3 regions of the Paraburkholderia sabiae genome follow, and region 3 is predicted to be linked to each of the others. Evidence: riboswitches for the same ligand, from Rfam matches in the RefSeq annotation. Region 3 holds a riboswitch; each other region holds the start of a gene.

Region 1 (4,777 bases), 830 kb from region 3:
GTATCTCGTCGAGATGCGCGAGCGGCTCGCGGCCCGATGTAAAGAGCACGCGCCTGAACGGTCGGACCGCATCGACGAGTTCATCCCAGCCGTCGACCATCCGCCAGTCGTCGCCCGCTTGCGGTGTCCAGCCCGCGCGGCGCAACGCCCAGCACGGAACGTTCGTCGCGCGGCACGCGGTGGCCGCGTTCGCGCTCATTTGCGCGGCATACGGGTGCGTCGCGTCGATCACGAGCGCAATGCCCTCGCTTTCGATGTAGCGCGCAAGCCCCTCGCTGCCGCCGAATCCGCCGACGCGCACGCTGCACGCCAACCCTTCCGGCACGCGTCCGAGGCCCGCGAGGCTATACACATGTTGTGCCCCGAGTTGCCGCGCGATCTGCAACGCGTCGCCCGTGCCGCCGAGCAAAAGCACGCGCTTCACCGCGCTTCTCCGACAATATTGCCCTGCCGGTCGATTGCAAACATCTCCACTTCGACCGATGCCGGCACGATCTCGCGCGCCACGTCCCGCGCGCGCGAACAGACGATATCGCCGAGCGGGACGCCACGCTTCAACGCCATCGCGAGCGCTTCCTGGCTCGTGTTCGCGCCGACGATCGCGGCCTGCAACGCGGCATCGTTGGCTGGATGATCGGCGCACCATTGCGCAAGGAGCGGCAAGTCGATGCTCGAATTGCGGCTATGCAGATCGAGATGTCCCGCTGCCAGCTTGCTCAGTTTGCCGAAGCCGCCGCACATGCTGAGCCTCTCGACAGGCGCGCGCTTCAGATGCTTCAGCACCGCGCCCGCGAAGTCGCCCATTTCGATCAGCGCGATATCGGGCAACTGGTAATACGCGCGCATCGTGTCTTCGCTCGCGTTGCCCGTGCACGCCGCGATATGCCGATAACCATTCGCGCGCGCCACATCGATGCCCTGATGAATCGACGCGATATACGCCGAGCACGAAAACGGCCGCACGATGCCCGTCGTGCCGAGTATCGACAATCCGCCGACGATGCCGAGTCGCGGGTTCATCGTCTTCTGCGCGAGCGCCTCGCCGTTCTCCACGCCGATCATGACTTCGAAGCCGCCTGCGTAGCCGTGCTCGGCGGCCAGATCGGTGAGATGGGTGGTCATCATCTGGCGCGGCACCGGGTTGATGGCGGGCTCGCCGACAGGCAGCGTAAGGCCCGCGCGCGTCACCGTGCCGACGCCCGGTCCCGCATGAAAACGCACGCCGGGCGTGTCGGCGAGCCGCACGCGCGCGAACACGATGGCGCCATGCGTGACATCGGGATCGTCGCCCGCGTCCTTCACGGTGCCCGCTTCCGCGCCGTCCTTTCCGTCGTTCAGCAGACGGCAGAACACGAGCTTCATCGGCACATGCTGGCCTTTCGGCAACACGATTTCAGCGACGTCGCTGGCGATGCCCGACAGCAGCAGACGCGCCGCCGCCAGCGACGTCGCCGTCGCGCAGCTTCCCGTCGTATAGCCGCTGCGCAGCGGCGCGGGTTGTTCGGGCGTTTCGTCGCGCATCACGGTTTGCGGGTGTCGAGTAGCGTGATCGGCAGCGCGGAGCGCCACGTTTCGAAGCCGCCGAGCGCCTGTGCTTCGGCGAGCGCGATGCGCGTCAGCGTGCCGCCATGCTGCGCGCGCCACGCGATCAGCGCCGCTTCGCCTTCGAGCGTGACGGCATTCGCGACCAGCCGCCCGCCGCTTTTGAGCGCCTGCCAGCAGGCGTCGAGCACGCCATCCACGGTTACGCCGCCGCCGATAAAAACAGCGTCAGGCGCGGGCAAATCCCGCAATGCATCGGGCGCCTTGCCTGCGACGAGTTGCAGCGAAGGCACGCCGAGCGCGTCGCGATTGTGTTCGATGAAACGTTGACGCTCGCCGTTCGCTTCGATTGCAATCGCGCGACACGTGGCATGCGCGCGCATCCATTCGATGCCGATCGATCCACAGCCCGCGCCCACGTCCCACAGCAGTTCGCCGGGCGCGGGTGCAAGACGGCCGAGCGTCAGCGCGCGCACGTCGCGCTTCGTCAACTGGCCGTCGTGGCGGAAAGCGTCGTCGGGCAGGCCGGGCGTCAATGCGAGTCGCGGCGCATCGGACGCATCGCGTCGGCATTCGAGCGCGATCAGGTTCAGCGCCGCTGTCTCGCCGATCGACCAGTCCTGCGCGCGAGCGTCGATCACGCGTTCGGTCTCGCTGCCCAGATGTTCCATCACGATCATCCGCGTCGCGCCGAAGCCACGTTCGCCGAGCCACGCGGCGACGGCGGCAGGCGTCTTGCCGTCCGCGCTCAGCACGAACACGCGCGCGCCCTCGTGCAGATGCGTCTGCAAGGCCGCGAGTGGCCGTCCGACGAGCGACACCGTCGGCACGTCCTGCAATGCCCAGCCGAGCCGCGCCGCCGCGAGCGACACCGACGACGGCGCAGGCAGCACGCGCAGTTCGTCGGCGGCAACGTGGCGCGCGAGCGTCGCGCCGACGCCATAGAACATCGGGTCGCCGCTCGCCAGCACGCACACGGGCGTGTTGCGCCGCGCGAGCACGGGCGCGATGTCGAAGGGTTGCGGCCACGGTTCGCGCGCGGCGTTCAGGCACACGGGCAGCATCGACAGATGCCGCTCGCCGCCGTAGATCACCGACGCGTCGATCAGCGCGCGCCGCGCCGCCTTCCCAAGTCCGGCAAACCCGTCGTCGCCCATTCCTACCACGGTCAGCCAGGCCGGCATGCGTCGATCCTCATCTGCTTGATGTACTGAAAATGCTGCTGCGGCCCGTATTCAAAGGCCGCGGCATCGTTGTGCTGTTCGAAAAAAGGCATAATACCCGTTCGCCGGTGCCTTTCGGGGCCTAAGAGGGAACACACATCACTGCGATGACCGTGACTGCCCCCGCAACTGTATGCAGCGAGTTCATGCCAATTTGTGCCACTGGTGTTACCGGGAAGGCCGGACGTGAACGAAGACCTGTGAGTCAGGACACCTGCCGGCCAAAAGTTCGTGCCAGCCAACATCGGGCGGGGTGTACCGATGCCGAGCCGCTCTCCGTCGAGATGCCCGGGCCGTCGCGCGACGTTAACCCGGTGATGTCTTGAGCCACGCTTTTCATTCGTCCGATCCTTCCGCCATGCGCCCTTCCGCCTGTCCCGGGCTGTTGCGCATCGTGCCTGCGCTCGACGGCGGCATCTGCCGCGTGAAGCTCGCGGGCGGCGTCTTGAGCGCGAGCCAGGCACTCGCCATCGCCGATGCAATCGATGAACACGCGTCCGGCATCGTCGATATAACGAATCGCGCGAACCTGCAACTACGCGGCGTCAAGCGTGGACATGAAGAGGCACTGATCGCCGCACTGCTCGACGCGGGACTCGGTCCGCAAGACGCGACACACGCACACGCCGACGACGTGCGAAACGTGATGGTCAGCCCGGCAGCGGGCCGTGATGCCCACGCGTTATCCGACACAACAGCCCTCGCCGCCGATCTGCTGACCTTGCTGCAAAGCGATCCCCGTTGCGCGGCGCTGTCGCCGAAATTTGCGCTGCTGCTCGACGGCGGCGAGCGTTTGATGATGCTCGATCATCCGCACGACATCTGGTTTTCGGCGATGCAACCAAGCGATCATGCGGAGCCGCTATACGCCCTCGGTCTTGCAGGCTGCCCGCCCGTCGCTGCGGAACACGCGAACGCGCTCGCAGCCGTCGCAGCGTCCGACGTTCCGGCGCTAACGCGCGCTCTGCTGCACACGTTCCTCGATCTCGCCGCGCCAGAACACACACGCATGCGTGATGTGATCGCTGCGCATTCAGTCGATAACGTGCTCGCGCATGCCGAACCTCAAAGCGGCATAAGTCTGCTGCGCGGTGAGCCCGTAGAACGCTGGCGCCGCGAGCCCGCCGATGCGTCGCGCAGACTCGGCGCTCGCCAGCAACGCGACGGCCAGCGTTGGCACATCGGCGCTCAGCCCGCGCTAGGCCGCATGAACAGCACAACGTTACGCGGCCTCGCCGTTCTTGCACAACAGCAGAACCACGAAGGCGCAATGCTGCACATGACACCATGGCAAACCGTGCTGCTCACCGACATCGACACATCCAACGTCGCGGCAACGTTGCAAACGCTCGAAACACTCGGCCTCGCAACAACGCCGCACAACCCGCTGACACGCGTAATCGCGTGCGCCGGATCGACCGGCTGCGCGAAAAGCCTCGCCGATACGAAAGCCGACGCGCTAAAGCTCGCCGCACGCGGCGTCCCCGCGCAAACTCAGGTGCACCTCAGCGGCTGCCCGCGATCATGCGCCGCCGCGCATTGCGCGCCGTACACGCTGCTGGCGACGTCGCAAAACCGCTACGACCTCTACACCACACAAGACCCGCGCGAATCGACAGGCTTCGGCCGCCTGCTCGCGCGCGGCGTCACGATCGACGAAGCGGCGGACATCCTGAACGCGTCCGCCGCGCCCCCTTTTGATGAGCCATTCGATGCCTGACTACATTCGCGACGGACAAGAAATCTATCGCCAGTCGTTCGCGACCATCCGTGCGGAAGCTGACCTCTCGCGCATTCCCGCCGACCTCGAAAAGCTCGCCGTGCGCGTGATCCACGCGTGCGGAATGGTCGATATCGTCAGCGAGTTGCGCTTTTCCGACGGCGCGGGCCGCGCGGGACGCACCGCGCTCGCGAACGGCGCGCCGATCCTCTGCGACGCGCGCATGGTCGCCGAAGGCATCACGCGCGCGCGGCTGCCCGCAAACAACGACGTGATCTGCACGCTCGGCGAT
Region 2 (4,777 bases), 2.8 Mb from region 3:
GGGCGTGATCGACAGACGGTTGCCCTTCGCGAGCACACGCATGTCGGCGAGTTCGGGATGCTCGCGCAACTCGGCCAGCGGAATCAGCTTGATCTTCTTCTTGAACACGACGTCGACGAGCGTCCAGCGCGGCGTCTCCTGCGACGACTTCTCATCGTAGTACGGGCTCTTCGAATCGAACTGCGTCGGGTCGGGGTAGGGCGTCGACGATACCTCGGCGATGCCCGCAATGCCTGGCTCCGGGCAACTGGAGTGATAGAACAGCACGCCGTCGCCGATCTTCATGATGTCGCGCATGAAGTTGCGCGCCTGATAGTTGCGCACGCCTGTCCATGGCAGCGTGTGCTGCGGCGCTTTCGCGAGGTCGTCGATGCTTGCTTCGTCCGGTTCGGACTTCATCAGCCAGTAGCGCATGAGTCGGATTGAGCGTGAATGAACTTGAAGGGGAGAAGTGTTCGTCGAACGCACAAAGAAAAACGGCATCGGACAAAGTCCGATGCCGTTCGTATGGGTCCCCGCCTTAGCCGCTAGGCCGGCATCCTGAACCTGAGGTTCAGAATTGGTCGCAGTTAGCAGCACTTCGGGTACATCAGACTGAGTGACGCGCACGCCCGTGCTACAAATTTCCGCAACCGTGCATATAGCATTGGTTCAAGGAATATATGACCTTGGCGAACCAGGCAGGGAAGCTTAAAAACGTTTGCTCTACAACATGGGCCTGATCGAACAACAATCAAGCCCATCGAATTCTTTTTACTGCACGCTGTACTGTTGAATCACAGTGCCCAGCTGCTCGTTCATTTGATGCATTGTACGCCGGATTTCTTCGGCGGGAAATGATTCTCCGTGTCGCACGCTGGCTTGCAGCCTAAGCAGTTCCGATGCCAGCGACAAGGCCGCCATCACCGCGATACGGTCCTGGCCGCGCACGTTGCTGTTCGAGCGGATCCGGTTCATCTCGGCGTCGACACGCGCCACCGCTTCGAGCAGCGCCGCTTCCGTTTCCGGCGAGCAGGCGAGACGATAGGGCTGGCCAAGGATCGACACTTCGATCTGCTTCGTGGTCATACGTTTTCTCCGTGGCGGGTCGCGTCGTTGTTCGCGTCGTGATTGGCCTGCGCCTGCTGTTCGGGCGCGAGGAGATCGAGCTGGTTGTCGGCTTCCTGACCGCGAGCGCGCGGCAGTTTCTCGAGGATCGCGTTGAGGCGGACCTGAGCGTCGTCGATTTTCGCGGACAACGCATCGCGTTCCGCCTGCAACGCATTGCGTTCTTCGCGGGTCTGTTCGAGTTCGACGCGGGTGGCTTCGCATTCGGCGCGCGCCTGGGCGAGCTGTTCTTCGAGTGCGATCCGGGCTTCGTTATAGCGCTGGCTGATCTCGATCAGCCGGCCGATGTTCTGTGACAGTGTTTCGAGTTCGGTGAGCATGTGCTGCGTCCTCTAAAGACATGGCATTCTAGCGCGGAATGTCGCACGCTCGGACATTTGTCTCGTTTCGAGACGTAACAGTAGCGCTTTAGCGCGGCATTATCCAGTGTGTTGCGCCGATGCGCGACCACGAATCACGCATTTTTACCCTTTAAAAAGGGGCTTTTTTAACAGTCGTCCCGCCGGAGTGCGGACGTCGGTCCTCGTTTCTTGACGCGTCTGTTCGTCACTTCTACACTGGCGGCACTTTGGTGCCCGCGCACGGTATCGCACCGCGCGCAGTTAAACGGGAAGCAGGGAGCGAAGTCCGCCCGGACGAGCCAACCTGCGCTGTCCTCGCAACGGTACAACGACTGCAGTTCCTGCAAGCCGATCCATGCACACATCGAGCCGACTCTATCGGCCGATGCCGTGCGAAACGCCACTGCGCGCGATGCGTGGGAAGGCGGGTCGGCCAGTCGTCAGCCCGGATACCGGCCAGAGCCAGGAGGCAAGGTGCTTCCTGAACAGGCATCGGCCCACGAGGAGCGGGCCGCGCACAGGCCCACAGGACTCATTCGATGCTGACCCCGCTGTTTGTCCATCCGGCGTTTTCGCGTCCGGTTTTTTCGCGCCCGCATGCGCCGCTCGCTGCACTTGCCGTCATGGCCTTCGCCTGCGTCCCGCTCGCGGCGCATGCACAGACGGACGACACCACGAACCCATCCGCCACATCCACGGATCCATCCGACAGCGCTGCGAATCGTCCGCAGAAGGAAGCGACGCTGTCGCCCATCGTCGTGACGGCGGACCGCAGCGCGCAGCGTCTCGCGGACGCGATCCCGCAGACCACGCTGTTCGATGCGCAGGACATCGCCGACACGACAGCACGCGACCTGCCCGGTCTGCTGCAGTTCGCACCGGGCGCACAGATTGTTCGCAACGGTGGCCCGGGTTCGACGTCGAGTCTCTTTCTGCGAGGCGCGTCGTCGACGCAATCGCTGGTGCTGATCGACGGCGTGCGTGTCGATTCAGTGAGTCAGGGCAATGCGCAGCTCGAACAGATTCCGCTCGATCAGATCGATCACGTCGAAGTGGTGAACGGCAATGTGTCGGCGTTATACGGGTCGGGTGCCATTGGCGGCGTGGTGCAGGTGTTCACGAAGGACGGTGGCAATCATCCGCCGCGTTTTCATTTCGACGTCGAATACGGCAGCTATCACACGCAGCGACAGGCGGCGGGCGTCGATGGCGCGCTCGACAAGGACGGCCGCACGACCTTCAGCTTCGAGGTCGCGCGCGCGAAGACGGATGGTTTCTCGTCGATCGATCCCGCGCTCGCGCCCGTCAATCCGAACGCGAACGGCTACTTCAACGAGAGCGTGAGCGCGTCGCTGCGTCACAAGCTCAACGACCGATGGGACATCGGCCTGCGCTATTTCCAGTCGAACGGCAACGACAGCTTCGACAATCCGTTCGGCCTGCCCACCGATCTCAACAACCTGCACAGCAAGGTTCAAACCGCGTCGGCGTTCGCGAACGGCAAGGTGACCGACTGGTGGACCACGCGCTTCGTCGTCGCGACGGGCAACGATCGCAGCAACACGTCGCTCAATGGCGACTATCTGTACCGCTACGATTCGGACAACCGGCAGTACACGTGGCAGAACGATTTCACATTCGCGAAGGACCAGAAGCTGCAACTCGGCTACGAGCATCTCGACCAGACGCTCGATTCGAACCAGTACAGCGCGCCCGACCGTCACGTGAATTCGGTGTTCGCGGGCTACACGGGGCGCTTCGGCAACAACCAGATTCAGGCGAATCTGCGGCGCGACCAGTACTCGGATTTCGGCGGAGCCAACAGTTACTATCTGGGCTATGGCTACGATCTGACCGAGCACTGGAAGGTGACAGCAAGCTGGTCCGATGCGTTTCGCGCACCGAGCTTCAACGATCTGTACTACCCGTATAGCGGCAATCCGCTGATCCAGCCGGAGCACAGCCATTCGATCGAAGCCGCGTTGCAGTACGCATCGGATGCGCTCGGTCTGCTGAAGCTCACCGCGTTCCAGACGCGCTATACGAACCTGATCGACTATGTGCAGACCACGCCGGGCATCTATGTCGCGGAGAACGTCGGGCATGCGAAAGTGCAGGGCATCGAGGGATCGTGGCAAGGTCATGTCGGCAGGACGGACGTGCGCGCGGCCGTGACGTTCCAGAATCCCGTCGATGAAGACACGCATACCGATCTGAACCGTCGCGCGCGTCATTTTGCGTCGTTCGCGGCGAACCGCAATATCGGCGGCTGGCGCGTGGGCGGCGAGTGGCTCGTGAGCGGCGAGCGCGACGACAGCGGCACGGCGCTCGGCGGTTATGGCATCGTGAATCTGTCCGCGCGCTACAACATCACGAAGGCGTGGTACGTGGCCGCGCAAATCCAGAATCTCTTCGACAAGGACCATGAACTCGCCTACACGTACAACACGCCGCGACGCGGTGCGTACCTCACGCTCGGCTGGCAGCAGCAATAACGGCCGATGAACGGCGTCGTGCAACGTCAGCCAATGCGGCTCGCGCGCGGCATGAGCCCGAAGCGCGCGTTCGCGATCTGGGCTGCGCTCGCGCTGGCCGCGCTCGTCGTGTTCATCGCGTCTCTGGCGTTGGGCAGCGTGAGTGTCGCGCCGCTCCATGTGCTCGATGCGCTGCTCCCGTCGCACGAGGCATCGTCCGATCTCGCCGTGCAGATCGTCCGCACGCTGCGTCTGCCGCGCGCGCTCGCGGGCTTCGGATGCGGCGCGCTGCTCGCACTCGCGGGCGCGCTGTTGCAGGTGTTGCTGCGCAATCCGCTGGCCGAGCCGTATGTGCTCGGCGTATCGGGCGGCGCGGCGAGCTTCGCGCTCGTCGCGATGATCGCGGGCTGCGCGTGGTGGATCGTCGATGCTTCGGCGTTCGCCGGCGCGTTCGTGTCGATCCTGCTGGTGCTCGGTCTCGCGCGCGGTGCGTTGTGGCGCGGCGAGCCGCAGGATGCATCGCCGCGTCTGCTGCTGACAGGCGCCGTGATCGCGGCGGGTTGGGGCGCCATCATCACGTTGCTGCTGACCGTCGCGCCCGAGAGCCGCTTGCGCGGCATGCTGTTCTGGCTGACGGGCGATCTGAACGGCGGCGGCATGCCGTGGCTCGCGCTCGGCGCGTTGTGCGTGGCGTTGATCGGGATCGTGCCCATCGCGCCGCAACTCAACGTGCTGCTGCGTGGCGATGCCGCGGCGCAGGCGCTCGGCGTGCACGTGACGCGCATGCGTCTGCGCGTCTATCTCGTCGCGTCGCTCGCAGCGGCTGCTGCCGTGACGACGGGCGGCACGATCGGC
Region 3 (4,777 bases):
GCACCGAACGTAGCAAGTGTCACCCGGTCGGGTTCAAGCGCGCAGCGCGTGGCCGAAGTGACGACGACCGCCGGGTTGCCGCTGCATGCTATTGCGCGGTAACGGGACGGTTGGGGTGTAACGCGATCAGTGCAACGCGGTGAAAACGAACTACGCGAAAGACGTGGACGCGTTGCGGTTAAGAGAATGCCGGAGGATGCTGGCAGAACGCTGCGTTCGACATATTATGCCCTAAAAACAGGCCCTTGTGTAGCACAAACTTTCGCGCGGCTGCGTCCGTGAAGCATGCCGCGCCCGAAGATAGCGACAGAGCGCAAGGGCTTTGCGGGCTTACTCCGTCGTCTGCGTCAAGCGTTTTTGCAACTCGCGCGAGGCGGCGAGCGGAATGCGCGCGTCGTCCCATTGCGCGAGCCATTCGATTTCCTTCGACGTGAAAATCTGGCCGTGATTGCGCAGCGCGTATTGCAGCGAATCGATGATGTGATTGCGAATGATCTCGGGCGTGCGTGCATCGTCGAGCACGGAGCGAAACGCTTCGAGCGTAGCCATCGGTTGCCTCTTGTCGGTGAACGCTTGTGAAAGACCTGACTCTTATCGCACATCAAAATGCGCGCTGCCACGCGGTCAAAATTCACGCGGCTTCACTTCACGGTGACTGGGTATGCGCTTTGCACTGCGCAGCGTTGCCATCGACGATGCGCGCCGTTCCCAGCAATACGAGGCACTTCATGAAACTCAGAACGATTGCACCGCTCGCGCTGTGGACTGTCGCGCAACTGTCGATTGCCGCGACGGGCGATGCGTTTTGCGGCGTGCTGTCGGGCGCGGGGGTATCGGCTGAAGCGGCCGAATCGGCTGAGTCGCGGGCAACGGCTGCATCGGGCACGCAGGCCGCGAAGGGCTTTGCGTTGCGGGACGGCGAACCCGTCGATTTCATCGCGGGCGGCAAGACCGTGCGCGGCACGCTGCATGTGACGATGGATGGCGGCGTCTATCGCGCGTACTGGCAGGCGCAGGGCCGCCCCGAACGCTACGTGTTGGCGAATGCGGGCACGGACGCCGTGCGCCTGATCGCCATGCCGACGCAAGGCACGCCTGCCACGGACGGCATGCCGGGTACGACACTCAATCCGCAGCAGGTGCTGTCGTGTCCGTCGTTGTGAGTCCCGTATGACGATGAGGCGCGGGCCACCATGTCCAGCCGCGCTCGTTGTGCCGCAGTTCGACGATGGCCAGCGGCGGCACTTCGATCCGCGCGAACGTTGCTGGCGGCGTCTGCAATATATGCATCAGGGCCGCGCGGATCACGCTTGCATGTGTGACGGCGATCACGTTGCCGCGTTGTTCGAACGCATCGAGCCAGCCGCCGACACGCAGCTTCAGCGCATCGAACGATTCGCCGCCATGCGGCGCGGCGGATGGATCGCGCGTCCATGTGGCGAGCGCGTCGGGCTCTTCGTCGGCGAGTTCGAGCAGACGGCGGCCTCGCCAGCGTCCGTAATCCGCGTCGGCGAGCGCGGGCTCTGCATGCGCCGCGAATCCGAGCGCGTGAGCCGTTTCGCGCGCGCACGGAGCGGGGCTGCTCAGCGCAAGATCCGCGTTCAGCCGATCCGCATTCGCCACCCGGAAAGCCGCGGCTTCTTCGATAGCATGTGCATCGAGCGGATCGTCGGCGGGAAACGCGCCTTTGCGCTGCGCGGCCGTCGCCGGATGGCTGATCAACAACAGACGTGTGCGCATCGGCGGCTCTATGTGTGGACAGTGGAGAAAGTCGGGAGCGTGTCGCAGTTTAGCGCGTAGAATAGACGCCACTCGAAGCGCGGAAGCCGGTGCAAGCCCGGCGCGGTCGCGCCACTGTAATCGGCAGTCAATGCGTACGCAAACATGCAGGACACCAGCCGGAAGCCAGACCCAAGCTTCGACTTCCCTCATCAATCGACTATCGGGGCGCGTTACCCCCAGGAGATGTCCGTCATGAATGACACCGCTCTCGACCACGCCGGTCAGACCGATCAACCCGCCATCACGCCGATTCCGCTTCGCGAACTGCTGCCCTGGATCATCTTCGGCGGTCTGCTGATGCTGCTCGCGCTGTACTTTGTCGGCGCCGAAGAAGGCGCGACGTCGCTGATTCCCGGCATGTACGTGCATGAATTCGTGCACGACGGCCGCCACCTGCTCGGCTTTCCTTGCCACTGATCGCGTAAGGGAGTCATCACCATGGTTGGTAAGTTGTTGATGCGAGGCATGCTCGCAGGCATCGTCGCGGGCTTGCTCACGTTCGCGTTCGCGCGCGTCGCGGGCGAACCGCTCGTCGATACGGCCATCTCGTTCGAAGAAAACATGCACGCAGCGCACGATCACGGCGACGCGGGCGGCCACGATCATGACGAAGAAATCGTCAGCCGCGGCACGCAGGCGGGTCTTGGGCTGCTCACGGGCGTCGTTGCGTATGGCATGGCGTTCGGCGGGCTGTTCGCGCTGACTTTCGCGTATCTGCACGGACGCGTCGGCAAGCTCGGCGCGCGCGCGTTGTCCGCGTGGCTCGCGCTCGGCGCTTATGTCGCCGTCGTGCTCGTGCCGACCATCAAGTATCCGGCGAATCCGCCTTCAGTCGGCGATCCCGATACGATCGGCATGCGCACCGGGCTGTTCTTCCTGATGATCGTCACGTCGCTCGTCGTGGCTGTGTTCTCGATGAAAGTGCGCAAGCACCTGATGTCGCGCCTTGGCTTGTGGAACGCGTCGATCATTGGCGGCATCGTGTTCGTCGCGATCATCGCCGCGATCCAGATCGCGCTGCCGACGGTCAACGAAGTGCCCGAAGCGTTCCCGGCCGTCGTGCTGTGGAAGTTCCGCATGACGGCGCTCGGCATGCAGGCGATCATGTGGGCCGTCATCGGTCTGCTGTTCGGCGCGCTGATCGAACGCAGCGAGCGCATCGCGCGCGCATCGAACGCGGCGGCGCGCAAGTCGGCTTATCTGTAACGCTTATCTGTAACGCTTCTGTCCCGCGCCTGCGCGTCATTGCGCGGGCGCGCGTGTCTTTACTTTTCAGTTCGCCATTTCCAGAAACCGCGCCAGACAAGGATTGCGGTTCGACGGCGACCACACGAGCAACTGCGAAATCGTCGGCGCGTTCGCCAGCGGCCTGAACACGACGCCCGCCAGCTGCGCCTTGCTCATCGACTTCGGCACGAGCGCGATGCCGACGCCTTCATCGACGAGACTCAACACCGTCTGCTGCAACTGCACTTCGAAGCGCACTTCGGGCGTGAAACCGCCTTGTGCGCAATGATCGACGATGGTCGCGCGCAGACTCGGCGACACGGCTTCCGATGCCATCACGAACGGCTCATGCGCGAGTTGCGCGATGTTCAACTGGCGCGCGCGGGCGAGGGCGTGATCGCGTGACAGCGCGACGCACAGCGGCTCCGTGAAGATCGCGCGCGTGTCGAGGCTCTCGCTCGGCGCGCCCGGAAACATGATCGCGGCGTCGATCTGTCCGCTCAGCACTTGCGACGCCAGATCGTTCGATACGACTTCGCGCAGATTCAGCGTCACGTCGGGATACGCGTCGCCATAGGCGCGTGCGTAGGCGGGCAGCACGCTGTACGCGGCGCACATCGTGAAGCCGATGTTCAGCTGCCCGCTGTCGCCGACGGACGCGGCGCGTGCATTCTTCGCCGCCTGTTCGATCGACGCGAGGATCGCTTTCGCGTCGTCGTAGAAGCGCTCGCCGGCTGCTGTGAGCGTGACGCTGCGCGGACTGCGCTCGATCAACGTCACGCCCAGCGACGCCTCCAACGCAGCCAGTTGCCGGCTCAGCGGCGGCTGCGACAGGTTCAGGCGCGCGGCGGCGCGGCCGAAATGCCGGGTTTCGGCGAGCGTGACGAAGTAGCGAAGCGGCTTGACGTCGAGCATGATGCAAAAAAGGTATCGTCGAAGGCTGAATTCCGCATTGGATTGTATAGATAGAAACACTTACGCTGGCGCGTCTTCACTATCTTTGTCTTGGTTGTCGCGATCCCATGCTGTCCACGCTCGAAATCCTGTTGCCCGTCTTCGCGCTGATCTTCGCGGGCTTCTTTTGCCGCCGTCGCAATCTGCTCGGCCCGACGGCCGCTTCTGAACTGAACCGCTTCGTCGTGTGGCTCGCGTTGCCTGCGCTGCTGTTCGACACGATGGCCCATTCGACCTGGCAGCAGCTCGACCAGCCGGCCTTCATCATCACCTTTTCGATTGCCTGCGCAGGCGTGTTCGTGGCAGTGCTGCTCGTTCGGGTCGCGAGCGGCCGACATCTCGCCGATGCGAGCGTCGATGCGATCGCCGCGTCGTATCCGAACACGGGCTACATCGGCTTTCCGCTCGGCCTGCTCGCGTTCGGCAAGGCGAGTCTCACGCCGACTACCATCGCGACGATTCTGGTCGCCTGCGTGCTGTTCGCGCTCGCGATCGTGCTGATCGAAATCGGCTTGCAGACGGAGCGCACGCCACACAAGCTCGGCGCGAAGGTGGTGTGGCGGCTGTTGAAGAATCCGCTGATCGCGTCGCCGATCCTCGGCGTGCTGGCGGCGAGCGTGCACGTCACGTTGCCGCAAAGCGCGGAGACCTTCCTGAAGCTGCTGAGCGGCGCCGCGAGCCCTTGCGCGCTGGTGAGCCTCGGCCTTTTTCTGGCGGAAAAGCGCCCGGTCAAGGACGAGGGCAGCGAGTCGCTCACGTCGTTTGTGCTGACAGCCATCAAGCTGATTGCACAGCCGACGCTCGCGTGGTGGGT

What was found. A riboswitch is a leader RNA that binds a small molecule or an ion and turns the genes downstream of it on or off. The one in region 3 is predicted to bind cobalamin.
Region 1: another riboswitch for cobalamin. It lies ahead of cobG (precorrin-3B synthase); the one in region 3 lies ahead of QEN71_RS12510 (CbtB domain-containing protein).
Region 2: another riboswitch for cobalamin. It lies ahead of QEN71_RS25145 (TonB-dependent receptor domain-containing protein); the one in region 3 lies ahead of QEN71_RS12510 (CbtB domain-containing protein).

The regions. Positions count from the first base shown of each region.
Region 1 covers NZ_CP125295.1:1,967,748-1,972,524, reverse strand. The annotation lists gene QEN71_RS08775 (cobalt-precorrin-6A reductase) at 1-424, opposite strand, end outside; gene QEN71_RS08770 (cobalt-precorrin-5B (C(1))-methyltransferase) at 421-1,521, opposite strand; gene cbiE (precorrin-6y C5,15-methyltransferase (decarboxylating) subunit CbiE) at 1,521-2,726, opposite strand; cobalamin riboswitch at 2,815-3,001, shown strand; gene cobG (precorrin-3B synthase) at 3,124-4,485, shown strand; gene QEN71_RS08755 (precorrin-8X methylmutase) at 4,478-4,777, shown strand, end outside.
Region 2 covers NZ_CP125295.1:5,595,684-5,600,460, reverse strand. The annotation lists gene QEN71_RS25165 (EVE domain-containing protein) at 1-414, opposite strand, end outside; RNA gene ssrS (6S RNA) at 509-690, opposite strand; gene QEN71_RS25155 (cell division protein ZapA) at 754-1,068, opposite strand; gene QEN71_RS25150 (ATPase) at 1,065-1,427, opposite strand; cobalamin riboswitch at 1,660-1,923, shown strand; gene QEN71_RS25145 (TonB-dependent receptor domain-containing protein) at 1,988-3,943, shown strand; gene QEN71_RS25140 (FecCD family ABC transporter permease) at 3,950-4,777, shown strand, end outside.
Region 3 covers NZ_CP125295.1:2,799,597-2,804,373, reverse strand. The annotation lists gene QEN71_RS12525 (hypothetical protein) at 331-549, opposite strand; gene QEN71_RS12520 (hypothetical protein) at 729-1,163, shown strand; gene QEN71_RS12515 (histidine phosphatase family protein) at 1,126-1,740, opposite strand; cobalamin riboswitch at 1,769-1,935, shown strand; gene QEN71_RS12510 (CbtB domain-containing protein) at 1,975-2,199, shown strand; gene QEN71_RS12505 (CbtA family protein) at 2,221-2,988, shown strand; gene QEN71_RS12500 (LysR family transcriptional regulator) at 3,055-3,924, opposite strand; gene QEN71_RS12495 (AEC family transporter) at 4,032-4,777, shown strand, end outside.